DNA from 3 places in the Pseudomonas sp. M20 genome. Region 1 is predicted to be linked to each of the others. Evidence: predicted binding sites of a transcription regulator. Region 1 holds the regulator's gene; each other region holds the start of a gene.
The links. The regulator sigma-54, encoded in region 1, starts transcription at its own class of promoters, with help from an activator protein. The targets are predictions, from matches to a motif close to ANTGGCATNNANNTTGCTNT.

Region 1 (10,677 bases):
CGCCTACTTCGAACAGCTGCAGACTCAAGGTGATGCCAAGCCTGTACAGGGCTGGGGCGTAACGATCCAGTACCACGCTGCGCAAAACCGCGTCGTGCTGATCGACAAGGCCAAGGTGGTCGACAAGGACAACAACACGACGCAAGGCGAGAAAATCGTCTATGACACCGTGAAGAAACTGGCCAGCGCCGGTCGCGCTACCGGCAGCAAGGTCACCGAAGCGCGTCCGCGCATCGATATGGTGATCCAGCCGAAGAAGAAAACCGACGAGAAAACCCAGTAATGGCAACTCTGAAAGCTCAGCACCTGGCCAAGGCCTATAAAAGCCGCCAGGTCGTGCGTGATGTCAGCCTGTCGATCGACAGCGGCCAGATCGTCGGCCTGCTCGGCCCGAACGGCGCCGGCAAGACGACCTGCTTCTACATGATCGTCGGCCTGGTACAGGCCGATCAGGGCCGCGTGCTGATCGATGACCTGGACGTCAGCCACCAGCCGATGCACGGTCGTGCCAAGGCCGGGATCGGCTATCTGCCGCAAGAAGCGTCGATCTTCCGCAAACTGTCGGTGGCCGACAACATCATGGCCATACTCGAGACCCGCCAGGAGCTCGACAAGGCCGGCCGTCGCAAAGAGCTGGAAAGCCTGCTGCAGGAATTCCACATCAGTCACATCCGCGACAACCTCGGCATGAGCCTGTCCGGTGGTGAACGCCGCCGGGTGGAGATCGCTCGCGCGCTGGCAACGGCACCGAAATTCATCCTGCTCGACGAACCGTTCGCCGGTGTCGATCCGATCTCGGTCGGCGATATCAAGCAGATCATCCACCACCTCAAGGCCAAGGGCATCGGTGTACTGATCACCGACCACAACGTCCGTGAGACGCTGGACATCTGCGAAACCGCTTACATCGTCAACGACGGTCAGTTGATTGCCGAGGGCGATGCAGAAACCATCCTGGCCAACGATCTGGTCAAGGAAGTGTATCTGGGCCACGAGTTTCGCCTGTAAGCGCAACAGTGCCCGGTGCGCCGCCCGGGCGCTGTATCGATTCAAGCAGGATTTAATACGCTTTAATTGTTACAGCGCTCTAGGCAAACACTTCAGTTTCAGGCATATAATTTGCTTAAGTTTGGCGCTCCGGCGCCCTGTAGTGGATGGCGCATAGCGCCGGCGAATAAGGTGTTAAGCCCCTGCCATGAAACCATCGCTAGTCTTGAGAATGGGCCAGCAGCTGACGATGACACCGCAGCTGCAACAGGCCATCCGTCTGCTCCAATTGTCGACCCTGGATCTGCAACAGGAAATCCAGGAGGCGCTGGAATCCAATCCGATGCTCGAACGCCAGGAAGAAGGCGAAGACTTCGACAATTCCGACCCCATGGCCGACAACGCCGAACAGAAGCCCAACACCGAGATTCAGGAACCCTCCTATCAGGAAACCGCCCCGACGGTCGACAATCTCGAGGATGGCGAATGGAACGAGCGTATTCCCAACGAACTTCCGGTCGACACCGCCTGGGAGGACGTCTACCAGACCAGCGCCAGCAGCCTGCCCAGCAGCGATGATGACGAGTGGGACTTCACCACCCGCACTTCCGCCGGCGAGAGCTTGCAAAGCCACCTGCTGTGGCAACTGAACCTTGCACCGATGTCCGACACCGATCGCCTGATCGCGGTCACCCTGATCGACTGCATCAACAATCAGGGCTACCTCGACGAAACTCTCGAAGAGATCCTCGAGGCGTTCGACCCGGAACTGGACATCGAACTGGACGAAATCGAAGCCGTCCTGCACCGCATTCAACAATTTGAACCAGCCGGTATCGGCGCCCGCAACCTCGGCGAATGCCTGCTGCTGCAATTGCGCCAGTTGCCTGCCAAGACCCCGTGGCTGGCGGAAGCGAAACGTCTGGTCACCGACTACATTGACCTGCTCGGTGGCCGCGACTACAGCCAGTTGATGCGCCGCATGAAGCTCAAGGAAGACGAGCTGCGCCAGGTCATCGAGTTGGTGCAGAGCCTTAATCCACGCCCGGGTTCGCAAATCGAATCCACCGAAGCCGAGTACGTCGTCCCTGACGTTATCGTACGCAAGGATAACGAACGCTGGCTGGTCGAGCTCAATCAGGAGTCGGTGCCACGCCTGCGCGTCAACGCGCAGTACGCCGGTTTCGTCCGTCGTGCCGACACCAGCGCCGACAACACCTTCATGCGCAATCAGTTGCAGGAAGCTCGCTGGTTCATCAAGAGCCTGCAGAGCCGCAACGAAACCCTGATGAAAGTAGCCACCCAGATCGTCGAGCATCAGCGCGGTTTTCTGGAGTACGGCGACGAAGCCATGAAGCCGTTGGTCCTGCACGATATCGCTGAGGCGGTCGGCATGCACGAATCGACAATTTCCCGGGTGACCACGCAAAAATTCATGCATACCCCACGCGGTATTTATGAACTGAAATACTTTTTCTCCAGCCACGTCAGCACCTCCGAAGGCGGCGAATGCTCGTCCACGGCGATCCGCGCGATCATCAAAAAACTGGTTGCCGCGGAAAATCAGAAAAAGCCGTTGAGTGACAGCAAGATCGCTGGTTTACTGGAGGCACAAGGCATTCAGGTGGCTCGCCGCACCGTCGCCAAGTACCGCGAATCCCTCGGGATCGCGCCTTCGAGCGAACGCAAGCGGTTGATGTAAGCCACGTTACAGCGTTCCAGTGGCAGGCTATCCAGCCTGCCGCTTTATGCACTGGCAACGAAGGAGAAGCTGTATGCAAGTCAACATCAGTGGACACCAACTGGAAGTGACCGAACCTCTGCGCACCTACATCAACGAAAAACTCGACCGATTAGAGCGCCATTTCGACAAGATCACCAACGTGCAAGTCACGATGTGCGTCGAAAAGCTGAAGCAGAAAATCGAAGCCACCTTGCATATTCCCGGCGGAGAAGTGGTTGCCAATGCCGAGCATGACGACATGTATGCCGCCATTGACCTACTGACCGACAAGCTGGATCGCCAACTCAAAAAGCATAAGGAAAAGACCCAAAGCCTCCTCCAGGGCGCGACAGGTCGATAACCCCCCATTCCATGATCCGACTTGAAAGTATCCTGACCCCCGGCCGTTCCCTCGTGAACGTGCCGGGCGGCAGTAAAAAGAAAGCCCTCGAACAAATTGCCAACCTGATCGCCCGCGAAGTGCCGGCTCTGGAGATGCAAGATGTCTTCGAGGCGTTGATTGCCCGTGAAAAACTCGGTTCCACCGGTTTTGGCAACGGCATCGCCATTCCTCACTGCCGCCTCAAGGGTTGCCAGTCGCCTATCAGCGCCTTGATGCATCTTGAAGCGCCTATTGATTTCGACGCCATCGACGGTGCGCCGGTTGACCTGCTGTTCGTATTGCTGGTCCCGGAAGCCGCCACCGATGCGCATCTGGAGTTGCTACGTCAGATCGCCAGCATGCTGGATCGTAAGGAAGTGCGCGAAAAGCTGCGTAGCGCACCGAGTAGCGAAGCCTTGTATCAGGTCGTCCTGAGCGAGCAGAACGGGCATTAATCATGCGTTTGATCATCGTCAGCGGCCGCTCCGGCTCGGGTAAAAGTACGGCTCTGGATGTCCTTGAGGACAACGGCTATTACTGCATCGACAACCTGCCCGCAGGCTTGCTGCCGGAACTGGCCGAACGTGCGCTGATTCATACTGAGCTGGCGCAACCGCTGGTGGCCGTGTCGATCGATGCGCGTAACCTGCCGAGTCATCTGACGCGCTTTCCCGAGCTGCTCGAAGATGTCCGCGCCAAGCACATCCAGTGCGATGTCCTGTATCTGGACGCCGACGAAGAAACCCTGCTCAAGCGTTTCTCCGAAACCCGCCGTCGCCACCCGCTGAGCAACGCCAATCGCTCGCTGGCCGAGGCGATCCAGGATGAAACCGCCCTGCTCGGCCCGATTGCCGACCTCGCGGACCTGAAGATCAACACCACCAATCTGAACCTGTATCAGCTGCGCGACTCGATCAAGCTGCGCCTGCTGAACCAGCCGGAGCCGGGCACGGCGTTTCTGGTGGAGTCATTCGGCTTCAAACGCGGCATGCCGGTAGACGCGGATCTGGTATTCGATGTGCGCTGCCTGCCCAATCCGTACTGGAAGCCGGAGCTGCGTGCGCAATCGGGTCTCGATGCGCCGGTGGCGGAATATCTGGCGGCGCAGCCGGAGGTCGAAGAAATGTTCCAGGACATTTTCGCCTACCTGCACAAGTGGCTGCCGCGCTTCGCTGCGAGCAACCGCGCCTACGTCACCATTGCCATTGGCTGCACCGGCGGACATCACCGCTCCGTCTACCTGACTGAACGACTGGGTCAGGCCCTGCAGAAAACCCTGAAGAACGTCCAGGTTCGCCACCGCGACCTCACTTAAAGGATTCACACCGCGATGCCTGCTCTGGAAATCGAAATCATCAACAAGCTGGGCCTGCATGCCCGCGCATCGGCCAAGTTCGTCGGGGTGGCTGGGCAGTATCCGGATTGCACGATCAGGGTGGGCCGCACGCCAGAGACTACGGTCGATGGCAAAAGCATCATGGCGATGATGATGCTGGCGGCTGGCAAGGGCACAAAGATTTATTTGAGTACTGAAGGGCATCAGGAACAGGAAGCGCTGGATGCGCTGGTGGCGTTGATCAACAACTACTTCGATGAAGGCGGCTGACAGCCAAAATCAAAAGATCGCAGCCTTCGGCAGCTCCTATGTGAACGCATTCCAATGTAGGAGCTGCCGAAGGCTGCGATCTTTTGATCTTCAACCTAATGAGGTATCCATCACCATCATCAAACAAAACCCGATCAACAAGCCAAGACTGGCCAGTTTGTCATGACCATGGCGTCGTGATTCCGGAATGACCTCGTGGGTCACCACCAGCAACATCGCCCCCGCCGCCAGTGCCAGACCTAATGGCAACAATACCTGCGCCAGCCCGACCAGCCACGCACACAACAACGCAAACACCGGCTCGACCAGACCTGACGCCGCACCGATCAGGAACGCCTTGACCCGCGACATCCCTGCCCCGGCCAATACCAGCGCAATCACCAGACCTTCCGGCACATCCTGCAGGGCAATGCCCATGGCCAGGCTGTCCGCATCCGGCATGCCGCCGCCAGCAGACACGCCGACAGCCATGCCTTCCGGGATGTTATGGGCAATGATGGCGAACACGAACAACCAGATCCGTGGCGGAATCACCGGATGCTCGACGGTGCCGACGAGCATTTCCGGGGATGCGCCCGACACCTTGCGATCAACCAGATACAAACCAAACGCACCGGACATGATGCCGAAGCAGATCAGGCCACTGGCCCCCCACGGAGTGAGGCCCAGGCTTTCAGCGGCGGCAATGCCCGGCACAATCAGCGAAAACGCCGTAGCGGCCAGCATCACACCCGCGCCAAAACCCAGCAAGGTATCGCTGAGTGCCTGTGGCATGCGCCGAATCACCAGCACCGGCACCGCGCCAAGCGCCGTGCCGAGGGCGCAGATCGCACCGCCCTGCAATGCCCGCGACAGCCTCGGTTGCAGATTCAGCCATTCCAGCCCGTGAGCGACCAGCAAGGTCATGCCCGCCAACAGCAACAGCGATCCCACTGCGTAGCGAAACATACGCCCACTTCCGATCGCCAGTGTTTCAGTGCCCATAGTCAGCCTTGGATTGTTTTTATAGAAGACTTAAACCAGTGCGGCCTGATAGCGCGCAGCCACTTCAGGCCAATTGATCACGTTGTAGAACGCATTGATGTATTCCGGGCGACGGTTCTGATAGCGCAGGTAATAGGCGTGTTCCCAGACGTCGAGACCGAGGATCGGCGTGTTGCCATTCATCAACGGGCTGTCCTGATTGCCGCTGCTTTCCACCACCAGTTTCTTTTCCGGGGTGACGCTGAGCCAGGCCCAGCCGCTGCCGAAACGGGTCAGCGCGGCTTTGGTGAAGGCTTCTTTGAAACTGTCGAGACCACCCAGTTGTTCATCAATCGCCTTGGCCAGTACGCCGTCCGGCTTGCCGCCACCGCTCGGCACCATGACTTCCCAGAACAGCGAATGGTTGGCATGACCGCCGCCCTGATTGATCACTGCCGCGCGGAGTTTTTCCGGCAGATCCTTAACGCTGGCGACCAGTTTTTCCACCGGCCATTCTGCGTATTCAGTGCCTTCTACCGCCGCGTTGAGGTTGTTTATGTAGGTCTGGTGATGCTTGGTGTAGTGAATCTCCATGGTCTGCGCGTCAATGTGCGGTTCGAGCGCGTCGTAGGCGTAAGGCAAGGCAGGCAAGGTAAAAGCCATTTCAATGGACTCCATGGTGATGAGGGGCAGGCGCGCGGCGCGCATTGCCGGTATCCGGGTGCAGCAGGCGCTGGGTGCGCGGGTATTCGCCGTGTTCACTGATGAAATTCAGCAGCTCGACGTAGGTCTTGCTGCTCTGGCGCAGCGCCGCTTCACGCAATGCCGGGCGCAGGCGCTCGTCCTGCATGGTCTGCAACAGTCGTTGATGGATCGCGCAGAGGTATTCGGCGCTCTCCTCCGGCTGGTTCAGGCGCAAGTGCAGATCCGCCAGGTTGTGATGGGAGATGACGCAGGCCGCCACCGCTTCGTCGGCATCCGCCCAGCGTTCGAACAACACTTGCGCCAAGGCCAGGGCTTGCAGGTAAGCCTCACGGGCGTCGATCAATTCGCCCAGCATGAAGCAGCGATTGGCCCGTTCGATCGTGCGTTTCCAGTGCTCCATGGTGAGCCTCCAAAGCGGTTGCGGTGCTTACACGCCGCCGGCGGTGAGTTTCTCGGGATTGAGCAACTCTTCCAGTTGGCTGCGCGACAGGTCGGTGTGTTCCAGAGCGACATCGATCACCGCGCGACCTTCCTTGTAGGCCTGCTTGGCGATTTCAGCGGCTTTCTGGTAACCGATGATCGGGTTGAGTGCGGTGACCAGAATCGGGTTGCGTGACAACGCTTCTTTCAGGCGCGACTCGTTGACCTTGAAGCTGGCGATGGCTTTGTCGCCGAGCAGGCGGCTGGAGTTGGCCAGCAGTTCGATGCTGCTCAACAAGTTTTGCGCGATGATCGGCAACATCACGTTGAGTTCGAAGTTGCCCGACTGGCCGGCAATGGTGATCACCGAATCGTTGCCGATCACTTGCGCGGCGACCATGGCGGTGGCTTCCGCGATCACCGGATTGACCTTGCCCGGCATGATCGACGAGCCCGGTTGCAGGGCTTCGAGTTCGATTTCGCCGAGGCCTGCGAGCGGGCCGGAGTTCATCCAGCGCAGGTCGTTGGCGATTTTCATCAACGACACAGCGATGGCTTTTAGCTGACCGGAGACGGCGACGGCGGTGTCCTGCGAGCCGATCAGCGCGAACAGATCCTTGCCCGGGGTGAATTCCACGTCGGTCAATTGACTCAACTGGCGGCTGAAACGTGCGGCGAACTCAGGATGCGCGTTGATCCCGGTGCCGACCGCCGTGCCGCCCTGCGCCAGCGATTGCAGGCTCGGCAGCAAATCCTGCAGGTGGCCGATGTTGGCCTTGAGCTGCTGCGCCCAGCCATTGAGCACCTGGCTCATGCGCACCGGCATCGCGTCCATCAAATGCGTGCGGCCGGTTTTGACATGGTGATGTACTTGCGCGGCTTTGTGCTCGATCACTTGCACCAGGTGCAGCAGCGCCGGCAGCAGTTGTTCGTGCAGGGCCAGCGCGGCGCTGACGTGGATGGTGGTCGGGATGATGTCGTTACTGCTCTGGCCGCAGTTGACGTGATCATTGGCGTTGACCGGCTCGCCGAGCAAACGGCTAGCCAGGGTGGCGATCACTTCATTGGCGTTCATGTTGGAACTGGTGCCGGAACCGGTCTGGAAGATGTCCACCGGGAAATGCTGCATGAAGTCGCCTTCGAGCAGACCTTGCGCGGCGTCGCTGATGGCTTTGCCCTGGGCGGCGCTGATCTGGTTGAGTTCAACGTTGGCGCGGGCGGCGGCGGCTTTGGCGAGGATCAGCGCGCGGATGAATTGCGTCGGCATCGGTTTGCCGCTAATCGGGAAGTTATCCACCGCGCGCTGGGTTTGCGCGCCGTAGAGAGCGTCCACCGGCACCTGCAGTTCGCCCATGCTGTCGCGCTCAATACGTGTCTTGGTCATCTGAAAATCCTTGCACCAGTTCAATAAGAGGAATCGAGGGCAGCAGTTCGCAGGTGGCGAGCTGCCAGGTGTAGCGTTGCCAACGTTGGAGCCGGCATTTGCACAGGGACAGGCGCTCCATTTCACGCAGCGGACGCCAAGCTTGATCGAGACAGAAGCTGCGCCAGTGCCACGGCAAGGCGATATCGATGGCCGTGTCGAGCAGCAGACGGAAGGAAGTTTCAGCGATGGTCCAGGGAGAAGTCGCCGTACAACAGGCCAGATACCGACCCTCGGCCAGATAGTGTTCGATCAGGCGCGGTTCGTCGGGATCCATCGCGCAACGGATCTGGCGACTCATCCAGCGCCAGCTTTCGAGGTACGGCTGCTCGTGCAAGGCAGAACTCATGATCCGGGGCTCATCCGATAATGAGATTTATTATTAGATGATAATGAGAACCAAAACAAGAGCGCCGAGCTATGCAGATTTCAGGGTGGGAGCGAGCCTGCTCGCGAAGGCGTCGTGCCGGTCACCACTGCGGTCGGCCGTGAAATCGCTTTCGCGAGCAGGCTCGCTACCACATTGGTTTTGTATGGAGCCAATAAAAAAGGCGCGCCACCCGATGAGGTGGCGCGCCTTTTGTGTGTGACGGCCGGGGTTTAGCTGCCCGCCACCGTCATCCGCTCGATCAACACCGAGCCGGTGCGAATGTTGCTTCGCAACTCCAGATCATTACCCACGGCAACAATCTGCTTGAACATGTCGCGCATGTTGCCGGCGATAGTCACTTCCTGCACGGCGAACTGGATTTCTCCATTCTCGACCCAGAAACCCGCCGCCCCGCGCGAATAGTCGCCAGTGACCATGTTCAAGCCATGGCCCATCAGTTCTGTGACCAACAAGCCACGGCCCATGCGCTTCAACAACGCCGCCTGGTCTTCGTCTCCATGGGTGACGAACAGGTTGTGTACGCCGCCAGCGTTGGCAGTGCTCGGCATGCCGAGTTTGCGCCCGGAGTAAGTGCCGAGGATGTACGACACCAACTCGCCTTTTTCGACGAACGGTTTGGCGTAAGTGGCCAGACCATCACCGTCGTACGAAGCGCTACCCATGGCGCGCATCAGGTGCGGGCGCTCATCGATGGTCAGCCATTCCGGGAACAGCTTCTGCCCCAGAGTGCCTTCAAGGAACGACGACTTGCGATACAGACTGCCGCCAGACACCGCCGAGAGGAAACTGCCGAACAAACCGCCCGCCAGCTCTGCGGAAAACAGCACCGGCACCTCGCAGGTCGGTACCGGACGCGCGCCCAGACGGCTCGCCGCCCGTTGCGCAGCACGCTGACCGATGCTCACCGGATCGGCCAGCAAACTGCCCTGACGGCTCACGTCGTACCAGTAATCGCGCTGCATCTGGCCATCTGCTTCGGCGATCATTACGCAACTCAGGCTATGTCGGGTGGAGGCGTAGCCACCAATGAACCCGTGGCTGTTACCGTACACGCGGCAACCCTGATGAGTGCTCAGAGTGGTGCCGTCAGCGTTCTTGATCCGCGCATCTGCGTCGAATGCCGCTGCTTCACAGAGCAAGGCCTTCTCAATGGCTTGCTCCGGCGTGATGTCCCACTCGTGGAACAGGTCGAAATCGTGCTGTTCCTTGGCCATCAACGCCGCGTCGGCCAGGCCCGAGGCCTCGTCTTCGGAAGTATGTTTGGCGATGGCCAGTGCAGCCGCGACGGTCTCACGAATCGCATCCGGACCAGTGGCAGATGTGCTGGCCGAGCCTTTGCGCTGGCCAACGTACAGCGTGATGCCAAAGCCCTGATCACGGTTGAATTCGACCGTTTCGACTTCGCGCTGACGCACCGAGGTCGACAGCCCCTGCTCCAGCGACACGGCTACTTCGCAGGCGCTGGCGCCCTGACGCTTGGCTTCGGCGATGATCTGCTCGACTTGTTCCTGCAGTGCCGGCAATGCCTGCGGGCCGACGCTTTCAACTGCACTCATGCTCATCTCCACTCAAATTCTGCTTTCGGCTAGGGTCATCGAGCGACCGGGCCGGACAAGCGGCCCCCGACTGGTTATCATGGCGGCGTTTCTTTGCGGACTGCCACCATGGTTGATTCTTACGACGACTCCCTCGATACGGGAGAAAAAAGCAAATCTCAGGTCAAACGCGAGCTGCATGCTCTGGTTGACCTCGGCGAGCGCCTGACCACACTCAAGCCTGACTTGATCGCAAAACTGCCGCTGACCGACGCCATGCGCCGGGCTTTGGCCGATGCGCCCAAGCACACCGCGAACATCGCGCGTAAACGGCACCTGCAGTTCATCGGCAAACTGATGCGCGATCAGGACACTGACGCGATTCTGACCTTGCTCGATCAACTTGATGCCTCCACTCGCCAATACAACGAGCGTTTCCACAATCTCGAACGCTGGCGTGATCGCCTGATCGCGGGCGACGATGCCGTGCTGGAAAAATTCGTCGTCGAGTACCCGGACGCCGATCGCCAGCAACTGCGCTC
Region 2 (10,677 bases), 660 kb from region 1:
CGTATTCAGCTCGGGCTACCGCAACTGGGCAGCGAACACGTCAGCATCCCGAACCACCAAAATCACGTACCCGAGTCCCATGAGATATCTGAGGCGTTTGGCATGTGGACCAGGCTACGCCAATTGTACAAGTGGCAAGGTGAGCCTGATCAGCGGGTCTATAACGATGGGCGGCTGTCGGGTTTCAAGCTGGATATCAATCTCACGCTATGGCCAGTCGATAAGTTGCTTTCATTGAAGTTCAACTCAGTCGTTTCTCTTACGTTAAGAGGTCATGCACCGCTGAACCCTGAGGTGTTTTTTGCGCAGTTTCCAAACATTGAAAGTCTGACGGTAACAAGCCAGTTAATCACCAGAAGATCCTTCGGCGCCTCTATATATGAGCGTGCTTACTCAAGATTCAATATGGATTCGCGCTTTACCGAGCAATTAGTGAAGCTCCCCCGTTTAAGAGAATTGAGCCTGCAGGATTGTGACTTACAGGATGATTTTTCGCTGAGGGGCATGACCAGATTGCAGGTGTTGAGGCTTGGTAGAATACAGGCGGCAAGGCTGAGTTATTATCCCGACGACTTGCGCGCTCAGTTGTTTCTTCAACACCCGAGCGTTGTTTTGCTAACGGATCCTGACATCTCCGGGATGACCGAGTTGCGCGTGTTGGACCTGACAGGAGCCGGAATACACCGAATCCCTATCGGGCTTGATGCCGACAGCGGGCCGTCAAGCCTGGAAATATTGAGGCTAGGCGACAATGCGCTTTCTGTCGCACCTTCACTCAAAGCAATGACTGCGTTGCAGGAGCTGGATCTTTCCAACATGGGATTGGATAGATTTCCGGAGGGCATCACCAATGAGATTCCCGGGAAAGTGTTGAACCTTGCGAACAATCGAATTACCTCGGTTCCGGAATCCGTTGAGCTCAGACGGGGCTTCAATCTTATCGGCAATCCAATAACGGATCCGGCCTCACTCCGGCGATTGATACGCGCACGGATAAAAACCGACTCCGATATCTGGTTGGGAGCAGAAAGCAATGATTTGTCGGCAAATCTTTGGCTGCAGCATGTGCCGGCAGGAGAAATGCCTAAAAAACTGGAACTCTGGGACAGCGTTGGCCATCTTTCGAGCAGGCTCCGCAAACTGAGCCGCACGCCTGAGTTTCACGTTGAGTATCCGCTTCTGCAGCGGCGGGTCTGGTGGTTTCTCGAGGTCTACGTCAAAGCTGACGCCAGCGAAAAGGCACGGATGACAGACATTCTGATCAATGAACCCAGCCCCGGAAAGATGCTGGACAGACTGGAAGCGGCAATACGGGAATATGATGCAGGGCGGCAAAACCAGCCCCAGCACCATCTACCCAAACGTCCGAGGCTTGATTAACGCCGGGCTGAACGCCTCGGCGAGCGGTGTAAAAGCGGGAATCCCTGACCTGCCTGTATCAGGGTTCCCAAAACGGCTGGACTTCGCTGCGAGCGTCGGTCCGGTGTAAAGAGGGAACCCCCGGCCTGCCTGTACCAAGGATCCCAAAAGGGTGGGCTCGTCGCGTTGCGGTATGAGCCCGGTATAAAGAGGGGAATCCCCGGCCTGCCTGTACCAAGGTCCCCGAAACGGGTGGTGAAACTAATCACCTGTAAGAGGTGTTGCAGGGGGCGTGCCAGGTTTTAATCTGCTGAAACAAAAAAGCTGGTCAGAAACGCGAAAGCCCCGTACATCGGGGCTTTTGTGTTGATGAAAAAAGGGTTTTCAGTGTTATTAGGGGGAAGTGTGGCGATGCGGCTGTGCGCGATCACGGGTCATTGTGCATTGATGCGGTGCACGGCGGCCCCTCACCCTAACCCTCTCCCTGAGGGAGAGGGGACTGACCGAGTTGCCCGGTCAAGTTACGTCGACCTGAAATACCGAGCCGAGCTCAGGCCTTTTACATCACACAAATCGGCTCCCATTCCCCCTCTCCCCCATGGGGGAGAGGGCTGGGGTGAGGGGGATGGATCCTGAGTACACAACCACTCTCAAGCGAACAAGGTTTAACCCTCATCCCCCTCATCATCATCCCCACCATCCACCTTCATTCCCAGTTCCTTGATTTTGCGCGTCAGGGTATTACGCCCCCAACCCAGCAAAACCGCCGCATCACGCCGACGCCCGGCGGTGTGTTTCAGCGCCGTCTCGATCATGATCCGCTCAAATGCCGGCACCGCACTGTCGAGCAAACTCGACTGGCCACGCGCCAAGGCCTGATCGGCCCATTGACGCAACGCCTGCTCCCAGTTGGTCACCGGCGCCGAATCCTGCGGCAGGTTCAGCAGTTCTGGCGGCAGGTCGCTGATATGCACTTCGCGCCCGGACGCCATCACGGTGATCCAGCGGCACGTGTTTTCCAGCTGACGCACGTTGCCGCCCCACGGCAGGTTCTTCAGATATTCCTCGGTCTCGCTTTTCAGCAGTTTCGGCTCGACCGCCAGCTCCTGCGCGGCGCGGCTGAGGAAGTGCTTGGCCAGGGTCGGAATGTCCTCGCGACGGTCCGACAAGCGCGGAATGTGGATGCGGATCACGTTGAGGCGATGGAACAAGTCCTCACGGAATTTGCCGGCATGGACGAGGGTTTCCAGATTCTGGTGCGTCGCCGCAATGATGCGCACGTCGACCTTGACCGGGACATGGCCGCCAACACGATAGAACTCGCCGTCGGCCAAGACCCGCAGCAGGCGCGTCTGGGTGTCGGCCGGCATGTCGCCGATTTCATCGAGGAACAGCGTGCCGCCGTCAGCCTGTTCAAAGCGCCCGCGACGCAGGTTCGCCGCACCGGTGAACGCGCCTTTTTCGTGGCCGAACAGCTCGGATTCCATCAGATCCTTGGGGATCGCCGCCATGTTCAGCGCGATGAACGGCGAGGCCGCGCGCGGGCTGTGGCGGTGCAGGGCATGGGCGACCAGTTCTTTACCGGTGCCGGATTCGCCGTTGATCAGCACGGTGATGTTGGAGTGGCTCAAGCGGCCGATGGCGCGAAACACTTCCTGCATCGCCGGCGCTTCACCGATGATTTCCGGGGTGCGGGTCAGTGCCGGCACGACTTCCAGGCCTTGCTGTTCTTGCGCGTGCTGATTGGCACGCTTGACCAGCGACACCGCTTCATCAACGTCGAACGGCTTCGGCAGGTACTCGAACGCGCCGCCCTGATACGAGGCGACAGCGCTGTCCAGATCGGAGTGAGCGGTCATGATGATGACCGGCAACCGTGGATGCTGCTCGCGAATCCGCGCCAGAAGGTCCAGACCACTGGCACCCGGCATGCGGATATCGGAAATGATCACGTCAGGCTGCTGACGGGCCAGGCGACTCATCACGCCATCAGCGCTGTCGAAGCTCTGGGTGGTCATGCCTTCCTGCTGCAAGGCTTTTTCCAGAACCCAACGGATAGAACGGTCGTCATCGACGATCCACACGGTTTCACTACGGCTCATGTCGATGTGGCTCCTTGTTCCAGTGGCAGAAAGATCGAGAAGGTGGTGTGGCCTGGATGGCTGTCACACTCGATCAGGCCCTGGTGCTGGCTGATGATGTTCTGGGTAATGGCCAGGCCGAGTCCGGTACCGTCCGGGCGTCCGCTGACCATGGGAAAGAAAATGGTTTCCTGAAGTTCCGCCGGGATCCCGGGGCCGTTGTCGATGATCTCGATCTTGGTCACCAGGCGATGGCGGATGTGGCCGATGGTGAACTGGCGCATGGCGCGGGTGCGCAGGCTGATGCGGCCAAGACGCAGCTCGTTCTGGCTGCTGATCGCCTGCATCGCGTTGCGCACGATGTTCAACACCGCCTGAATCATTTGCTCGCGGTCGATCAAGACGTCGGGAATACTTGGGTCGTAATCGCGCACCAAGGTGATGCAGCCCTGGCTTTCGGCTTCGACCAGTTGGCAGACGCGCTCGAGCACTTCGTGGACGTTGCACATGGCCAGCGACGGCAGCTTGTTCGAGCCGAGCATGCGGTCGACCAGATTGCGCAGGCGGTCGGCCTCTTCAATGATCACGTTGGTGTAATCGCGCAGGCTGTCTTCCGGCAGCTCGCGGGCCAGCAATTGCGCGGCGCCACGGATGCCTCCGAGCGGGTTCTTGATCTCGTGGGCAAGGCCGCGCACCAGCATCTTGCTGGTTTCCTGCTTGGACAGCTGCGCCTCTTCCTTGGTGATCCGCAGCAGGCGGTCACGCGGATGGACTTCCAGCAGGAGCATGGTCGCGCCGTTACTGAGGATCGGCGTCACCGCGTAATCAACGGTCAAGGTCTGGCCGGTGAGCGCGGTGAGCATGGCTTCGCGTTTGGTAAACGGATGCGCCTGTTCCACCGCCTGGCGCAGGGAATTCAGCGCCTCGGTGGATTCAGTGAACAGCTCGCTGATGAACTGGCCATGGCTGCGCTGCCCGCTGATGGCGAGCAGCATCTCCGCCGCCGGGTTCATGTACTCGAGGCGCAATTCGGCGTCGAGCAGGATAGTGGCGGTGGTCAGGTTGTCGAGCAGCAAACGGTGGATTGCGTCGCTAATGGTCATCGGAGCCTCTTTTGGGGGCGGAGCGTGCGCAACAAGCAAGCGTCGGTATCGGGAAAATGCAAAAACCAAACCAAGGCTCCGAAAAGAAGCGTTTAACCCTTGAAACAGCCGTTTGACGCTCGTTTGCGTGGCACAGGGCCAGCTCTCACGGGTAGTTTCGAACCAAAATGGGTTGGAATGTGAGTACGGTGCAGCCTATTGCACCAATATAGTGCGCAAAGCTGAGCGGCGTTAGAAGAAACGCAGGAAGGGGTTTTTCGGCTCGGGCGGTTTGTCTTTCAGCGGGCATTCCGGGCGTACGCCATAATCCTCCTTGGTGCAGGGTTTGACCTGACGCTTCTGCGCAAGCGAGATGCGCAGCATATGGAAGGGCTGGTTGGCCGTGCGTTCGACGGTACGGCCTTCGGTGTCAAGGATTTCCACGGAAAGGTTGTGGCTGCCACGATCGATATTGGTCAGCGGGAACACAGGACTGAGGCCGGGTTCGCCGGTGGCTTGGCCATCCAGCAGCAGGCGATAGCGGTGACCGCGTTGCAGGCCGGGTTCGCTGGTAACGCTGACGATGATTTCGCCAGCGCTGCTGCGAATGGTTGCATCGGGTTCAGGCACCAGAATGCGCAGCATGTCGTAGTGGAAGGGCGGTTGCTCCGGGGATTTTTTCGCGGTGGTGATCGGCGCGGCGGCGGTGGGGTTGGCCGGCATGCGGTTACTGGTGGCGATCGGCACTCGCTTGGCATTGCCGCGCGGTTGGTCGGTGTAGACGCGATTGCCTTGCGCGTCGGTATAAGTGAAGACCTCGGCTGAGGCTTGCAGCGGCATCAGCGCCGACAGGACGAACAACCACGCGCGGATCATGGCTTGTGCACCCGCTGCACGCTAAGGGCGACGGGTGGGCTCTGCTGGATGATCGTCTGGCCGTCGATCACTTGCACCGCGAGCCGGTGTTCGCCGCGATCGACGTTCACCAGTTGCAGGATCGGCACGTTGCTCGGCTGACCGTAAGGCTCATCGTCCAATACCAGCCTTAATTGATGCGGCGCTTGCAGGCGCGGCTTGATCAGCACGTTGACGGTGAAGGTGCCGTTGTTAGCGCGCAGGGCCTCTTCGGTGGGCAGACCAGCGAGTTCAAGAATGTCGTAGGCGTTGCGCGCAGGCTCACGGTTGTCAGCTTCAGTCGCGGGTACTGTGCTAGGCGTTTGCGGTTCGACCCGGTTGAGCGGCGGCAACTCCATCGGCTTCGCTTGCACGCCGTCCGGCGAATGATCGCTGTACACCGTGTTGCCGTTGGCATCGGTGTATTTGTAGATCTGCGCGTCGGCGGGCAGGGCGATCAGCAGCAGAATGTAGAGAAAGGTGCGACCCATGAAATCGACCGGGATTGAAAGCGATGGGGTGCAGCATAGGCCAGACGCGGCGGTTGGCCCAACCCGGTAAACATCTGGTAACGCCCTCACCCTAACCCTCTCCCAGAGGGAGAGGGGATTGACCGTGTTTCTCTGACAAATTTCATCGACCTGAAATTGCCATGTGAACTCAGGTTCGGAAAAGCATGGAGATAAGTCCCCTCTCCCTCTGGGAGAGGGTTAGGGTGAGGGTTTTTTGATCTGCAATAAAAAAGGCCTCCCGAAGGAGGCCTCTTTCACTCACGCCACGTAACGCGGCGCTACCGGATCAGCAGCTGTAGTACAGCTCATATTCCAGTGGGTGCACGAAGGTGCGAACCTTGATTTCTTCTTCCGATTTCAGCGCGATGTAAGCGTCGATGAAGTCGTCGGAGAACACGCCGCCCTTGGTCAGGAACGCACGGCCTTTATCCAGCTCTTCCAGAGCTTCTTTCAGGCTGCCGCAAACTTGTGGGATCTCTTTCGCCTCTTCAGGCGGCAGGTCGTACAGGTTTTTGTCGGCAGCGTCGCCTGGGTGGATCTTGTTCTGGATACCGTCCAGACCAGCCATCAGCAGTGCTGCGAAGGCCAGGTACGGGTTGGCAGCCGGATCCGGGAAGCGGGCTTCGATACGGCGGGCTTTCGGGCTCGACACGTAAGGAATACGGATCGAAGCGGAGCGGTTGCGAGCCGAGTAGGCCAGCATCACTGGAGCTTCGAAGCCTGGCACCAGACGCTTGTAGGAGTTGGTCGCCGGGTTGGTGAAGCCGTTCAGGGCCTTACCGTGTTTGATGATGCCGCCGATGAAGTACAGAGCGGTATCGGACAGGCCGGCATAGCCTTCACCTGCGAAGGTGTTCTTGCCGTCTTTCCAGATCGACATGTGTACGTGCATGCCCGAACCGTTGTCGCCGTACAGTGGCTTCGGCATGAAGGTCGCGGTGCGGCCGTAAGCGTCAGCAACGTTGTGCACAACGTACTTCAGGGTTTGGGTTTCGTCGGCTTTCTTCACCAGGGTGTTGAACTTGACGCCGATTTCGTTCTGGCCGGCAGTCGCCACTTCGTGGTGGTGAACTTCGACGGTCAGGCCCATTTCTTCCAGTGCGTTGCACATGGAGGTACGGATTTCGTGGTCGTGATCGAACGGCGGAACCGGGAAGTAGCCACCTTTGACGCCTGGACGGTGACCCTTGTTGCCGCCTTCGATGTCCTGGTCGGACATCCACGAACCTTGCTCGGAGTAGATCTTGAACATCGAGCCGGAGATGTCCGACTTGAATTTCACCGAGTCAAAGATGAAGAACTCAGGCTCTGGACCAGCGAACACGGTGTCACCGATACCGGTGGCTTTCAGGTGTTCTTCGGCGCGCTTGGCGATCGCACGTGGGTCGCGGTCGTAGCCTTGCATGCTCGAAGGTTCGATGATGTCGCACACCAGGATCAGGGTGGCGTCTTCGGTGAACGGGTCGAGAACGGCCGTTTCGTCAACCGGCATCAGGATCATGTCGGAGGCTTCGATGCCTTTCCAGCCAGCGATGGAGGAACCGTCGAACATCTTGCCGACTTCGAAGAAGTCTTCGTCCAAAGCATCGCGAGCCGGCATGGTCACGTGGTGCTGAGTACCTTTGGTGTCCGTGAAGCGCAGATCAATCCACTTGACGTCATGATCTTTGATGAGTTGAACCGTCTTCGACATATGTCCTCCGGGTGGCTTCGGGCTTGGTAGTGGATGCCCTTGAATTTGGTTGATGCCGGCGCGAATACTCTGCCAAGGCAACCTGCCTCACAAGGGAGCAAATTGCATGCCAGTGCCCCAGCATGGGTTTTTCGCCCCAAATTCACGCTTATTAAGGCTTCAAACGCCTGAATGATGAAAATATCGCCCTCTAATGTAGCGTCTTGATTCGAAAATGACCCGTTTTGGTGCGCACAAAACCTTCTGCACATTAACTGGTTAAACCTTGAGCAATTTCCGCTATAATCCGCGCCCCCCTTTTTCGGCTGGCCGTTCGCGCGCTGTTTTCATGAAACTAATCGTAAAAGTCTTCCCCGAGATCACCATCAAAAGCCGACCTGTCCGGACGAAATTCATCCGCCAGCTGGCCAAGAACATCCGCACCGTGCTCCGTGACCTGGACCCGGCCGTGGTGGTGAACGGTGTGTGGGACAATCTCGAGTTGGAAACCCGCGTTACCGACCCCAAAGCCTTGAAAGAGATGGGTGAGCGCCTGACCTGCATGCCGGGGATCGCGCATTTTCTGCAGATCGACGAGTACCCGCTGGGCGACTTCGACGACATCACCGAGAAGTGCAAACAGCACTACGGCGCTGCACTGGCCGGGAAGATTTTCTCGGTGCGCTGCAAGCGCGCGGGCAAGCACAGCTTCAGCTCGATGGACGTCGAAAAATACGTCGGCAGCAAACTGCGCCGGGAGTGTGGTGCTGCCGGTATTGACCTGAAAGCGCCGGAAATCGAAGTCCGTATCGAAGTTCGCGACAAACGGTTGTTTGTGATCCACAGCCAGCACAACGGCATCGGTGGCTACCCGCTGGGTGCGTTGGAGCAGACGCTGGTATTGATGTCCGGCGGCTTTGACTCGACCGTTGCGGCCTACCAGATCATTCGTCGCGGCCTGATGACGCACTTCTGCTTCTTCAATCTGGGCGGTCGTGCCCATGAATTGGGCGTGATGGAAGTCGCGCATTTCATCTGGAAGAAGTACGGCAGCTCGCAACGCGTGCTATTTGTCAGTGTTCCGTTCGAAGAAGTGTTGGGCGAAATTCTCGGCAAAGTCGATAACAGTCATATGGGCGTCGTATTGAAGCGTATGATGTTGCGCGCGGCGTCCAACATCGCCGACCGTCTGCACATCGAGGCGCTGGTCACCGGCGAGGCGATTTCCCAGGTGTCGAGCCAGACACTGCCGAACCTGTCGGTGATCGACTGTGTGACCGACAAACTGGTCCTGCGTCCGCTGATTGTGGCGCACAAGCAGGACATCATCGACACCGCCAACGAGATCGGTACTGCCGATTTCGCCCGGCACATGCCGGAATATTGCGGGGTCATTTCGGTCAACCCGAAGACCGCTGCCAAACGCGGTCGTGTTGAGCACGAAGAGAAAGAATTCGACATGGCGGTCCTCGAGCGTGCGCTCGAAAACGCCAAACTGGTGCCGATCGATCGCGTGATCGACGAATTGGGCCAGGACGTACAGATAGAAGAAGTCAGCGAAGCACTGGCCGGCCAGATCGTGATCGACATCCGTCACCCGGATGCCGCCGAGGATGAGCCGCTGGAACTCGCTGGCGTAGAAGTACAGACGATGCCGTTCTACGCAGTGAACGCTCGTTTCAAGGAGCTGGATCCGACTCGCCAGTACCTGCTGTATTGCGACAAAGGCGTGATGAGTCGCCTGCATGCTCACCATTTGCTCAGTGAGGGGCATGCCAATGTGCGCGTTTATCGACCGAGCTAAGTGCCCGGGGCTGTTTGCCTGTGGCCTGCGTCACCGGCCCCCCGACACCGCCGTCAAGCTGTAACGGCCATGCCGGACACTACTGCTAATCGCTGCCAAGACTTGTCAGCAAACCGAATCCTCTGATCGAGATACACAAGTGATCGAAAATCTACGCAACATCGCCATCATTGCCCACGTTGACCATGGTAAAACCACCCTGGTAGACAAACTCCTGCGTCAATCCGGCACTCTGGAGCGCAACGAGCTCAACGACGAGCGCGTGATGGACTCCAACGACCAGGAAAAAGAGCGCGGTATTACCATTCTGGCGAAAAACACCGCCATCAACTGGAACGGCTACCACATCAACATCGTGGACACCCCGGGCCACGCCGACTTCGGCGGCGAAGTTGAACGTGTAATGTCGATGGTTGACTCCGTTCTGCTGCTGGTTGACGCTCAAGACGGCCCTATGCCGCAAACCCGTTTCGTGACCAAGAAGGCTTTCGAAGCCGGCCTGCGTCCAATCGTGGTGATCAACAAGGTTGACCGTCCAGGCGCGCGTCCGGACTGGGTTCTGGACCAGATCTTCGACCTGTTCGACAACCTCGGTGCTACCGAAGAACAACTGGACTTCCAGGTTGTCTACGCCTCGGCCCTGAACGGCATCGCCGGTCTGGATCACACCGCCATGGCTGAAGACATGACCCCGCTGTACCAAGCGGTAGTCGACCACGTTCCGCCTCCGGCTGTTGACCGTGACGGCGCGTTCCAGATGCAGATCTCCGCTCTGGACTACAACAGCTTCCTGGGTGTTATCGGCGTTGGCCGTATCGCTCGTGGCCGCGTCAAGCCGAACACCCCGGTTGTTGCGATCGGTGCCGACGGCAAGCGCCGTAACGGCCGTATCCTGAAACTGATGGGTCACCACGGTCTGCACCGCGTTGACGTTGAAGAAGCTGCAGCAGGCGATATCGTTTGCATCAGCGGTATGGACTCGCTGTTCATCTCCGACACCCTGTGCCACCCGGATACTGTCGAGGCGATGAAGCCTCTGACCGTTGACGAGCCAACCGTTTCGATGACCTTCCAGGTAAACGACTCGCCATTCTGCGGTAAAGAAGGCAAGTTCGTGACGTCCCGTAACATCAAGGACCGTCTGGACAAAGAGCTGCTGTACAACGTTGCCCTGCGCGTTGAAGAAGGCGACACCGCTGACAAGTTCAAGGTTTCCGGCCGTGGTGAGCTGCACCTCTCGGTACTGATCGAAACCATGCGTCGCGAAGGCTTC
Region 3 (10,677 bases), 2.7 Mb from region 1:
TACCGCATGGCCTGGTACCGTGGTCTGAAAACCACTTACTACCTCCGCGCCCTGGCCGCGACCAGCACCGAGAAGTCGACCATCAACACCGGCAAGCTGAACGCTGTTTCCAGCGGTGGCAACCACGGCGACGATTCGGTTCTGGCGGCTCCTGCCGGTCCTGCTCCAGTGCCAAAGGCTTGCGCCATCGACGAGCCGGATTGCGAAGCTTGCCAATAAGCTGAGCTGAATCAGGCGTTGCGAGACGCCTGATACTCTCCTGGCAAAAGAACCCCCCGACAGACTTCTGGTTTGTCGGGGGTTTTCTTTTGGGGCAACATCAAAAGCCCCTCACCCTGGCCCTCTCCCGGAGGGAGAGGGAACTGACTGCGTGGATGTGAGAGATACGGCGACGCTGAATACCGAGTCGTATGCGATTTCAAAGCCAACACAAATCGGCCCCCTCTCCCTCGGGAGAGGGCTGGGCGGGCGGCGTTCCGATGAGGGGTAGCTACACCACAAATCCCAAGGTGCAGCGAAGCAAACCGTAGACGCTGCGCCCGGATCAGTCCCGGAGCGAACCCACAGGCCGCCAAGGCCAAAAAAAAAGCCCCTCAAAACGAGGGGCCCAAAAAACTACCACAAACCGCAATCAGGTCATCTGAATAATGGTCTGCATAATCGTGCTCTGAGTGGAGATGGTCTTGGCGTTCGCCTGATAGTTGCTCTGGCCCTTGATCAGGTCTACCAGTTCGTTAGTCAGGTTAACGTTGGACTCTTCCAGAGAGTTCGAAGCAATCGAACCCAAAGTACCGGTTTCCGGTGCGTCGTAGCCCGGGATACCCGAAGCAAAAGTCTCTTTCCAGCTGGTGCCACCGATAGCCTGCAGGCCTTGTTCGTTGGTGAAGCTGGCGAGCGCAACCTGGCCGATGGCCTTGCTCTGGTTGTTGCTGAAGTTGGCGAACAGCGTACCGGTGCCGTCGATGGTCAGGTTGGTGATCTGGCCAGTGGCGTAACCGTCCTGAGTCGGAATCGAACGCGCGGTGTCAGCGTTGTACTGAGTGGTCTTGGCCATCGAAATGGTAATACCGGCCGGGTTGGCAGCCGCACCGTTAGGCGTAAAGGTACCGTTGGTCACAGTGCCCGGCTTCCAGGTCGTCAGCTTCAAGTCGCTGCTGATGATCGGGTTCGGCGCCGGAGCTGGTAATGTGCTAGGCGTGCTGACCTGCAACAGGTTGCCAGAACTGTCGAAGGTGAGTGTCGAAGCAACCGGAGGCGTAAGCGGATCGTTTGGATTGCTACCGGTCGCATCCGGGTTTCGGCCATCAACCAGAGTGTAGACCTTCCAGGTGTTTTCGCCGGTCTTCACCATATACTGATCCATGACGTGAGAGTTGCCCTGCGTGTCATAGATCGGCGTGCTGAACGACTTGGTGTAAGTCTCGAGTTTGGTCGGATCAAACTTGCCGGCCGCCACTGTGTCGTTGATCACCGGCGCAGTCGAGTTCAAGTTGATGCTCGACGTCACCAACGAAGTCGATTTCGGCGCCAGGTTCGAAGTGTCGATTTTCAGATCGGTCAACACGCCGTTGATGATCTTGCCGTTGGCGTCCACACCGTAACCCTGCAGGCGCGAGGTGTAGTCGGTGTTGGTGATGTAACCGGCGTTGTCGACCTTGAACGTACCGGCACGGGTGTAGGACACCGAGCCGTTGTTGCTCATGGTGAAGAAGCCCGAACCGTTGATGCCCATGTCCAGCACGTTACCGGTGTTGTTGATGTCACCCTGGGTGAACTGCTGGGAAACGTTGGCCAGGCGCACGCCGTTGCCGATCACTTTGCTGCCGCTGCCCAGGCGAGTGGCCGAGTAGACGTCTTCGAATTCTGCACGGGACGATTTGAAACCGGCGGTCGCGACGTTGGCGATGTTGTTGCCGGTCACGTCCAGTTGTTTGTTGGCTGCATAGAGACCGCTAAGGCCGATATTGAAAGACATATTCCACTCCTTTGTGCCGGTTAGTCGGCTCTATATACCAATGGTTTGTACTTTGGACAGGGCAACGGTGCCCTTGCCGGACAGGTTGAGCATCAGCTCGCCGCCGGTCTGGCTGATCGTCACGCTGGTGACGGTAGCCGGCAGGTAGGTCGCCATATCGGTCGAGGTGCCATTGATCGATGCGTTGGCTTTGACGGTATAGGTGCCAGTAGCCACCAGATTGCCGTCCTTGTCCTTGCCGTCCCAAGTAAAGCTTGCGTTGCCTGCAGCGCGGCTGCCCAGATCGATGGTGCGAACCACCGCGCCGCTGCTGTCGGTGATGCTCACGGTGCCGCCGGCAATCGACGACGGAACGGTGACCGAACCGGTCATGCCTTTGCTTGGATCGTCGAGCTGAACCGAGTTGGTCTGCACGATCACATTGCGGCCCACCAGCGACGACGCCTGCAAGGCTTGCGAGGAGTTGTAGTTGCCGGCCAGCGAACTGACTGTGCTGTTCAGCGTGGTGATGCCTTCCAGGCTACTGAACTGTGCCAACTGGGCAACGAATGCGCTGTTGTCCTGCGGATCGAGCGGGTTCTGGTTTTTCAGCTGGGTGACCAGCAATTGCAGGAACGCGTCCTTGCCCAGGGCCTGGCCGCCGGTGGCGCTGTTAGTGGCCGAAGCAATGCCACCGGCGGTCGAACTGGTCTTTTTCGACGAGTTCGACAGGATGTCATTCATGCTCAAGCTGCTGGTGGTATCGGAAACACTCATGGCAGTCGCCCCTTATTACTGACCGAGGGTCAGTACCTTCTGCATCATGGTTTTGGCGGTGTTCATCATTTCGGCGTTGGTCTGGAAGGACCGGCTCGCGGAAATCATGTCAGCCATTTCTTCCACCACGTTGACGTTCGGGTAGTAGACGTAGCCTTTGGCATCGGCCGCCGGATGGTTCGGCTCGTAGCGCGCTTCGAGGTTGCTCTGGTCTTCGACCACGCCGAGCACCTGCACGCCTTGACCGGCGGCGTCCTGGCTCTGGAACAGCGAATTGCTGCCGCTGTTCTGGCCGCCCTGGAACATGGTGGCGAATACCGGGTGACGGGCGCGATAGGTCTGGTCGATGCTCGAGGAGACGGTTTCGGCGTTGGCGATGTTCGACGCCACGGTGTTCAGACGCGTGGTCTGTGCGCTCATGCCGCTGCCGGCAATGTTGAAAACGCTGGACAGGGACATGAATTACTCTCCGCGCAGGGCTGACACCAGCCCTTTGAATTTGCTGTTGAGCAGGGTGAAGCTGGCCTGGAAGCCGACGGCGTTTTCCGCGTAGTTCGACTGTTCCAGCTGGGCGTCCACGGTGTTCTGGTCGATCGAAGGTTGCATCGGCGTGCGATACATCAGCGATTCGTCGCCGTTGCCCAGACCTTCAGCTTCGATGTGACGGCTGTTGGTCATGTTCAGGGCGATGGTGCCGTTCGCGTTTTTCTGGGTCTGTGCTTCAAGCACTTTGGAGAAATCCAGATCCCGAGCCTTGTAGTTCGGGGTATCGGCGTTGGCGATGTTGTTGGCCAGCACTTCGGCACGCTGGGCGCGGAAGCCCAATGCCTTTTCGTGAATGCCGAGCGCTTTATCGAAGCTGATGCTCATGTCGGGAACCTTCAGGTGACCGGTTTTTCGTAACTGAGCTTTAGCAAGCGCCGTGCCAAACTATAAAACCCCCATAAACCGCGGCTTTGCGGGGAGTCGGCAACGCGGCAATGCCAGAAAAGCGGCAACCGGTTTCCGCCGGATGCCGCTTTTCTGCCGCTTGCCGTCCATCTCATACGCACCACGGCCCCCTGTAGGAGTGAGCCTGCTCGCGATAGCGGTGTGTCACGCACCGATGATGTTGAATGGGCTACCGCTATCGCGAGCAGGCTCACTCCTACAGGGGTTTTGTGGTGTCAGGGAGAAATTCCGCAGGCACAAAAAAACGGCAGGCCTTTGCGGTCCTGCCGTTTTTTGTGTTGCCGATGTAATCATTTCGCCTGGTAAATGATCCCCGGGCTGCACTGCACCATCTGGTAATGGTCCGGCAAACCGTTCAGCGCTTCGGAAGCGCCAAGGAACAGATAACCGCCCGGCTTCAACGTGCTGTGAATGCGCAACAGGATGTCCTTCTTCACTTCGGCAGAGAAGTAGATCAACACGTTGCGGCAGAACACGATGTCGAACTTGCCCAGCGCGGCGTAGCTGTCGAGCAGGTTGAACGAGCGAAACTCCACGCGGTTCTTGATCGGCGCCTTGATCACCCAGCGCCCCGGCCCTTTCGGGTCGAAGTAACGCTGCAGACGCTCCGGCGACAAACCGCGACCGATCGCCAAGCTGTCGTATTCGCCCGTCTTGCAGTTGTTCAGCATAAGGCCGGAAAGATCAGTGGCAACGATCTGCACACCCATCTTCAACTGGCCCAGGTTGCTGCGCTCGAACTCGTCGATCGACATCGACAGCGAGTACGGCTCCTGGCCCGACGAGCAGGCGGCCGACCAGATCCGTAGACGCTGGTTGGGGCTGGCCTTGATCGCTTCAGGCAGCACCTTGTTCTTCAAGACTTCAAACGGATAGGTGTCACGAAACCACAGGGTTTCGTTGGTCGTCATGGCATCGACCACCTGCTCGCGCAAACCGCTGCGCGGCTGGGTCTGGATGCGCTGAACCAGCTCACCCAGGGACTTGATGCCTTGCTGCTCCATCAGTTTGTTGAGACGGCTCGAGACCAGGTACTGCTTGTTTTCACCGAGCAAAATGCCACAGGCTTTTTCCAGGAAGACCCGGAACTGTTCGAAATCCAAATTACCCGTAGACAATGATGCCGCCTCTTAAATCGTGTTGACCGCCAGGAGCAAAGCGCTCCTAGCTGATATCTGCTGCTTTGATCCGGTCGACTACCCGGGATGCCAGGTCATCAGGACGGAATTTGGCCAAGAAGTCATCAGCACCGACTTTCTTGACCATCGCCTGATTGAATACCCCCGACAACGAAGTATGCAGGATGATATGAAGCTTTTGCATGCGTGCGTCGCCGCGGATTTCCGCCGTCAGGGTGTACCCGTCCATCTCCGGCATCTCGATGTCGGAAATCATCATCAGGAACTCTTCTTCCGGCTTCTTGCCCTCATCGACCAGCTTGCGCAGGTAATCCAGTGCTTGCTTGCCGTCGTTCAGCGCCACCACTTCGACACCGATCGTTTGCAGACAACGCGTGACCTGCTTGCGCGCCACCGATGAGTCATCGACCGTCAAGACACGCAACGACAGTGCCTTGGTCTGGGTCTCGACATCGACCACGCCCACCGAAATCGCTTCCGGTGTCGGCGCAACTTCCGCCAGCACTTTCTCGACGTCGATGATTTCGACTAACTGATTGTCCACCCGAGTCACAGCGGTCAGGTAATGATCGCGGCCCGTGCCCTTGGGTGGTGGATGAATCTCTTCCCAGTTCATGTTGACGATGCGCTCCACCGAGCGGACCAGGAAACCCTGGGTCTTGGTGTTGTACTCCGTGATGATCACGAACGGGTTGTTCTTGTCTTTCAACGCTCCGGAACCGGTGGCCATTGCCAGATCAAGGATCGGAATGGTCGCCCCCCGGATATTTGCCACCCCGCACACGACAGGACTGGACTTGGGCATCAACGTCAGCGACGGGCACTGCAACACTTCCCGCACCTTGAACACGTTGATTCCATAAAGCTGCTGACCGTCAAGACGGAACAACAACAGCTCCAGGCGATTCTGCCCTACCAGTTGCGTGCGCTGGTTCACCGAATCCATTACACCAGCCATGCCCAGACTCCTACACCAACGCCAAGTGTTGTTGCGACGCACATTCATTGCTAAACGGCACGGCGCTTGCTTTTTAACTCGTATGAACGCTCAAACGACATTTTTCCGACACCTGACCTCCCGCGCTCGCAAAAGCCTTTGCGCGATGTCAGCCGTCTGCTGCTTTTTCGCTGGCAACCCTGCCATTGCTGATGCGGTTACCTTGCCTGACATGCTTATCGGCGTCACTCAGGGCTTTCTTGAGTTCACCGTAGAAGACTATCTGGCTACCAGTCAAACGGAAGGCCGCTACGAAATCGAAGTTAACCAGCTCGACCCCCGTATGCGCATGCCTATGTGCGACAAGGAATTGACAGCGACTTTGGAGAGCCCGGCACGTCCGTTGGGCCGGGTTACCGTGAAGGTGCGCTGTGAAGGCGCCTCGCCCTGGACCGTGTTCGTGCCCGCTCAAGTCCGCCTGTTTCGCGAGATTGTGACCACCACCCGACCGCTGAAACGTGCAGGGATTATCGAACCGCAGGACGTGACCCTGCGTGAGCGCGACGTGAGTACGATCAACCAAGGCTTTCTGACCTCGGTAGACGAAGCGATCGGGCAGAAATTAACCCGACCAACGGTAGCCGATCAGGTCATTACCCTGGTTCATCTGGAACAGGCCGAAGTCATTCGCAAGGGCGATCAAGTGGTCATCACTGCGCGCAGCGGCACGCTCGCCGTGCGCATGCCAGGTGAAGCGCTGGCCAATGGCGGTTTGAAAGAACAGATACGCGTGAAAAACCTCAACTCGCAACGGGTCATCAAGGCGCAAGTCACCGCGCCCGGCCAAGTGGAAGTCGCGATGTAGAAAACTGGCGCTGCCCCCGGCTGTTCCCTAAACTGTGCCGCAGCAGGACACGCGCCGGCGCATGCAAGGCTCATTGTAAATGTGCCTAAAGTTTTCCAGGGGATGGCCGAAAACATGGCAAGCGTCCAAATTCCCAGAGGTTTTTATCATGGTCATCGATTTCAGCCGTTTGAACAGCTCCTCGTCACTTACGGGCAGTACACGTACCAGCAACGCCAAGGAAACCGCCGAAACCGGCACCTCCGCGCCGCTGAATACCCAGGCCGAACCGGCCAGTACCGCAAAAAGCGGGGAATCGGTACACCTCAGCAATGAGGCTCAACAGTTGCAGAAGGTCACTGACAAGCTGCGCGATCAGCCTGCTGTCGACAAAGCCCGTGTGGCCGAGTTGAAAGCCGCGATTGCCGATGGCAGCTATAAAGTCGACAGCAACCGTGTAGCCAGCAAACTGCTCAACTTCGAAGCCCAGCGCTAGGCCTTTGCCGGCGCGAGGCTTTTGGACGCTTAACACCCAAGGCCAGCCATGCACGACACTAATTTATTGCAACTGATCAACGACGACTTTGCTCCAGCTCAACAATTGCTGGAGTTGCTGCAAACCGAATCTCTCGCGTTGCACGGTCGCGACATGCCCCTGCTGGAAGAAATTCTGGCGCATAAACAGGCATTGATCATTTTGCTTGAACAGCATGGCCGCAAACGCAGCGAAATCCTCGCCAGCCTCAACTTGTCGACAGACCGCAGCGGTCTGGAGCAGCTGGCTGGCAAGTCGAGCATTGGCGACCAGTTGTTGACGCAAGGCGATGCATTGACCGATCTGATCGCTCAATGCCAGGCCGCCAACGTCAAGAACGGCCAGTCGATCCAGATCCAGCAGGCCGCCACGGCCAATCAACTGAAGATCCTTACCGGTGGTGAAGCGCCAGCGCTTTATAACGCCAGCGGTACATTTGCCAAACCCGCCGTACCGCGTCCGCTCAGCCAGGCATGAGCCGTTGATGCGCCAGCTCTATCAACCCGCGGAACATGCTGGCAAAATGCTGGCTAGTCGTCATATTTTGTCTGGAGATTGATAAACCGTGTCCAACGCCCTCAGCGCGGATGATGCTCCGCAGCCCCCTAAGGTGCTCACCACGCCACTGGAAATCTCCAGCAACCTGCGCCAGCTGCAAGAAAGCCACGATCCGCTGATCATCACTTTTCACGAGCGCAGCCAGCGCTTCCAGAGCTACCTGATCAAAGTCGACCGCGACAGCGCCTCGATCGCGCTGGATGAGATGATCCCGCGTGATGGCGAACGCTTCCTGCTGGCCGGCGAGCCGTTCAAGGTCGAAGGTTTTCATGACGGTGTGCGCATTGCCTGGGAATGCACCGGCACGCTGAACATCGAAGAATCCGAAGGTGATCGTTTCTACACCGGCGAACTGCCGACTGAAGTGGTTTACCACCAGCGCCGCAATGCCTTCCGCGCCGCGCTGAAACTGACTGATCTGGTCAGCGTTGAACTGGGCGGCGAAAAACTCAAGGCGCCGATCAACGGCAAACTGCTGGATATCTCCGCGACCGGTTGCAAGCTGCGCTTCGAAGGCGATATCACTGATCGTCTGCAATTGGGCCAGGTTTATGACCGCTTGATCGCCCCGCCGCTGTTCGGCAACCAGCCGATCTCCGTCGAACTGCGCTATCTGCACTTCGAAGAAAAACTCAACATCACCTTCGCCGGCCTGCGCTTCCACAACATCAGTGGTCAGGCAGCGCGCAACGTTGAGCGCTTCGTGTATCAGTTGCAGCGTGAAGCACGCCGTTTCGATAAAGACGATATGTGATTCGTCCGGCTAATAAAAAGGGCAGTCCTTGAGGGGACTGCCCTTTTTTATGCGCGGTGGTTTTTGTTCAGTTCAGGGTCTGCCGCCACTGAGATCGGGCGCGGGCTTGTCGGTGTCGGTGTCGGTATCCGGTTCGACCGCTGCCGCAGGCGCTGGCTGACTATCAGGTTCAGGCTCGGGATTTGCCGGGGCCTGCCCAGGATCCTGGACCATCTGCTCCTGGACCACCTGCTCGTCTACCCGAGGGTCGAGGGCGGCCACGAGCGGCGAGCTGGACATGCTGTCGGGCATGGCCACGTGATGCAGCGGCGCATCGTCGACCTGATGTAGATTGGTCACGGCTTTCGGCCGGATCCGCCACACCAGCACCAGCGCGAAGAAGCTGAAGAACGCATACAGACTCTGACTGCCAAACAGCTTCATCAGCACACCCGCGAGCAGCGGCCCAATGCTCGCGCCGACCCCGTAAGTCACCAACAGCATGGCGGTCAGCGACACACGGCGATCACCTTCCACATGGTCATTGGAGAATGCCACCGCCAGCGGGTACAGACAGAACTGCACCAGTGAACACAGGAAACCAACCCCGAACAACACTTCCAGCGGAACCTGCGGCAGCACCGCCAATGGTAACGCCGCCACCGCCAGGAACCCGGCAAAACAGCGAATCAGCAGCGCCCGGTCGTAACGATCGGACAACCAGCCCAGCGGCCACTGCACCAGCAAACCGGCGAAGATGCAGCTCCCCATGAACAGACCGACCTGCTCGGTCGACAGCCCTTGTTGCGAGGCATACAACGGCGCCAGACCATAGAACGAACCGATGATCAGACCGGCACCGAGCACCGTACTCAGCGACTGCGGCACCCGTTTGATGAAGAAGCGCGGCTCCATCGGCGCCGGATGCAGTGGCGCCGGGTGAATGCGCCGGGTCAACGTCACGGGCACCAGGCACAGGGCAAAACACAGGGCAACCAGCATCAGCAGTTCCAGACCCAGCCCGGGGTGCATGACCAGAATCAATTGACCCAGCACCAGGCCAAGGTATGACGCGATCATGTAACCGCTGAATACCAGACCTCGCTGATTGGCGTCCGCCTGTTCGTTGAGCCAGCTCTCGATCACCATGTATTGGCACATCATGCCCAGACCGACGATGGTCCGCAGCACCAGCCATGCCGGCAGCCAATCGACCAGACCATGGCCAAGCACTGCCGCCCCGACAATCCCGGCACAGGCAGAATAAGCACGAATATGCCCGACCCGGGCAATCAGTCGGTGACCGATCTTGCCGCCCAACACCAAGCCGAAATAGTTGGCGGCCATCAGCGCACCGACCCAGAGGCCGTCGACGTTGTCAGCGGCCAGACGCAAGGCCAGATAAGTGGATAGAAGGCCCGAGCCGATCAACATCATCAGCGAGGCGAAATACAGCGCTCGAAAGGATTTCCAGATTTGGCGCATCGGCGTTCCGAGCGGCTCCTTGCAGTAAATATCGGGCTACCAAAACGATAGCCCGGTGGCGACAGTTCGTCAGGCCTGGGCTGCTAGAACACGCCGTTCCCAGGGAGTGATTTCATCAAAGAAGCTGGTCAACTCCATGGTCTTCGAAGCGATGTAGCCTTCGATGAACTCCTGCCCGAACAGTTCCCTCGCCAACTGGCTACGCTTCAGACGTTCGAGCGCGGCGTGCAAGGTACACGGCAGCGAGAGGTTGTCCGGCACCTCGAACTCGCCCTGAATCGCCTCGCTCGGCTCCAGCTCATGCTCGATACCATGCAAACCGGCAGCCAGACTGGCAGCGATCGCCAGATACGGATTGGCATCGGCGCCCGGCAAACGATTTTCCACCCGACGAGCCACCGGCGAACTGGCCGGAATTCGCAGCCCGGCGGCACGGTTGTCGTGGGACCAGCACGCATTGTTCGGCGATGCATAGGGATGGCACAGGCGCTGATAGGAATTCACATTGGGTGCAAACAGTGCGGTGAAATCAGCCATGCCCGCCTGCTGACCACCGATGAAATGGCGGAACATCGCCGTCGGCTGACCGCTTTCGTCGCTGAAGACATTCTTGCCACTGCCGATGTCGACGATGCTCTGGTGAATGTGCATCGAACTGCCCGGCGTGTGTGCCAGCGGTTTAGCCATGCACACCACGGTCAGGCCATGCTTGAGCGCGACTTCCTTGAGCAGGTGTTTGAACAGGAACGTCTGGTCGGCGAGCA

Region 2: glnA (type I glutamate--ammonia ligase) is a predicted target of sigma-54. The motif match lies at 7,716-7,735, and genes of this name have one in related genera.
Region 3: flgB (flagellar basal body rod protein FlgB) is a predicted target of sigma-54. The motif match lies at 3,642-3,661, and genes of this name have one in related genera.

What each region holds. Positions count from the first base shown of each region.
Region 1 covers NZ_CP173611.1:4,677,642-4,688,318, forward strand. Annotated here, with positions in the region: gene lptA (lipopolysaccharide transport periplasmic protein LptA) at 1-283, shown strand, start outside; gene lptB (LPS export ABC transporter ATP-binding protein) at 283-1,008, shown strand; gene ACI514_RS20895 (RNA polymerase factor sigma-54) at 1,196-2,689, shown strand; gene hpf (ribosome hibernation-promoting factor, HPF/YfiA family) at 2,763-3,071, shown strand; gene ptsN (PTS IIA-like nitrogen regulatory protein PtsN) at 3,083-3,547, shown strand; gene rapZ (RNase adapter RapZ) at 3,550-4,407, shown strand; gene ACI514_RS20915 (HPr family phosphocarrier protein) at 4,423-4,698, shown strand; gene ACI514_RS20920 (ZIP family metal transporter) at 4,789-5,682, opposite strand; gene ACI514_RS20925 (superoxide dismutase) at 5,713-6,324, opposite strand; gene ACI514_RS20930 (hypothetical protein) at 6,326-6,766, opposite strand; gene ACI514_RS20935 (lyase family protein) at 6,794-8,170, opposite strand; gene ACI514_RS20940 (FagA protein) at 8,151-8,558, opposite strand; gene pmbA (metalloprotease PmbA) at 8,810-10,156, opposite strand; gene yjgA (ribosome biogenesis factor YjgA) at 10,265-10,677, shown strand, end outside.
Region 2 covers NZ_CP173611.1:5,334,973-5,345,649, reverse strand. Annotated here, with positions in the region: gene ACI514_RS23625 (leucine-rich repeat domain-containing protein) at 1-1,380, shown strand, start outside; gene ntrC (nitrogen regulation protein NR(I)) at 2,025-3,461, opposite strand; gene glnL (nitrogen regulation protein NR(II)) at 3,458-4,543, opposite strand; gene ACI514_RS23610 (DUF4124 domain-containing protein) at 4,775-5,398, opposite strand; gene ACI514_RS23605 (DUF4124 domain-containing protein) at 5,395-5,907, opposite strand; gene glnA (type I glutamate--ammonia ligase) at 6,215-7,621, opposite strand; gene thiI (tRNA uracil 4-sulfurtransferase ThiI) at 7,950-9,404, shown strand; gene typA (translational GTPase TypA) at 9,544-10,677, shown strand, end outside.
Region 3 covers NZ_CP173611.1:664,958-675,634, reverse strand. Annotated here, with positions in the region: gene ACI514_RS02995 (ribonucleoside-diphosphate reductase subunit alpha) at 1-219, shown strand, start outside; gene flgE (flagellar hook protein FlgE) at 632-1,975, opposite strand; gene flgD (flagellar hook assembly protein FlgD) at 2,006-2,731, opposite strand; gene flgC (flagellar basal body rod protein FlgC) at 2,747-3,190, opposite strand; gene flgB (flagellar basal body rod protein FlgB) at 3,194-3,601, opposite strand; gene cheR (protein-glutamate O-methyltransferase CheR) at 3,973-4,800, opposite strand; gene ACI514_RS02965 (chemotaxis protein CheV) at 4,847-5,779, opposite strand; gene flgA (flagellar basal body P-ring formation chaperone FlgA) at 5,862-6,623, shown strand; gene flgM (flagellar biosynthesis anti-sigma factor FlgM) at 6,772-7,098, shown strand; gene ACI514_RS02950 (flagella synthesis protein FlgN) at 7,147-7,614, shown strand; gene ACI514_RS02945 (flagellar brake protein) at 7,703-8,449, shown strand; gene ACI514_RS02940 (MFS transporter) at 8,522-9,913, opposite strand; gene ACI514_RS02935 (glutamine synthetase family protein) at 9,983-10,677, opposite strand, start outside.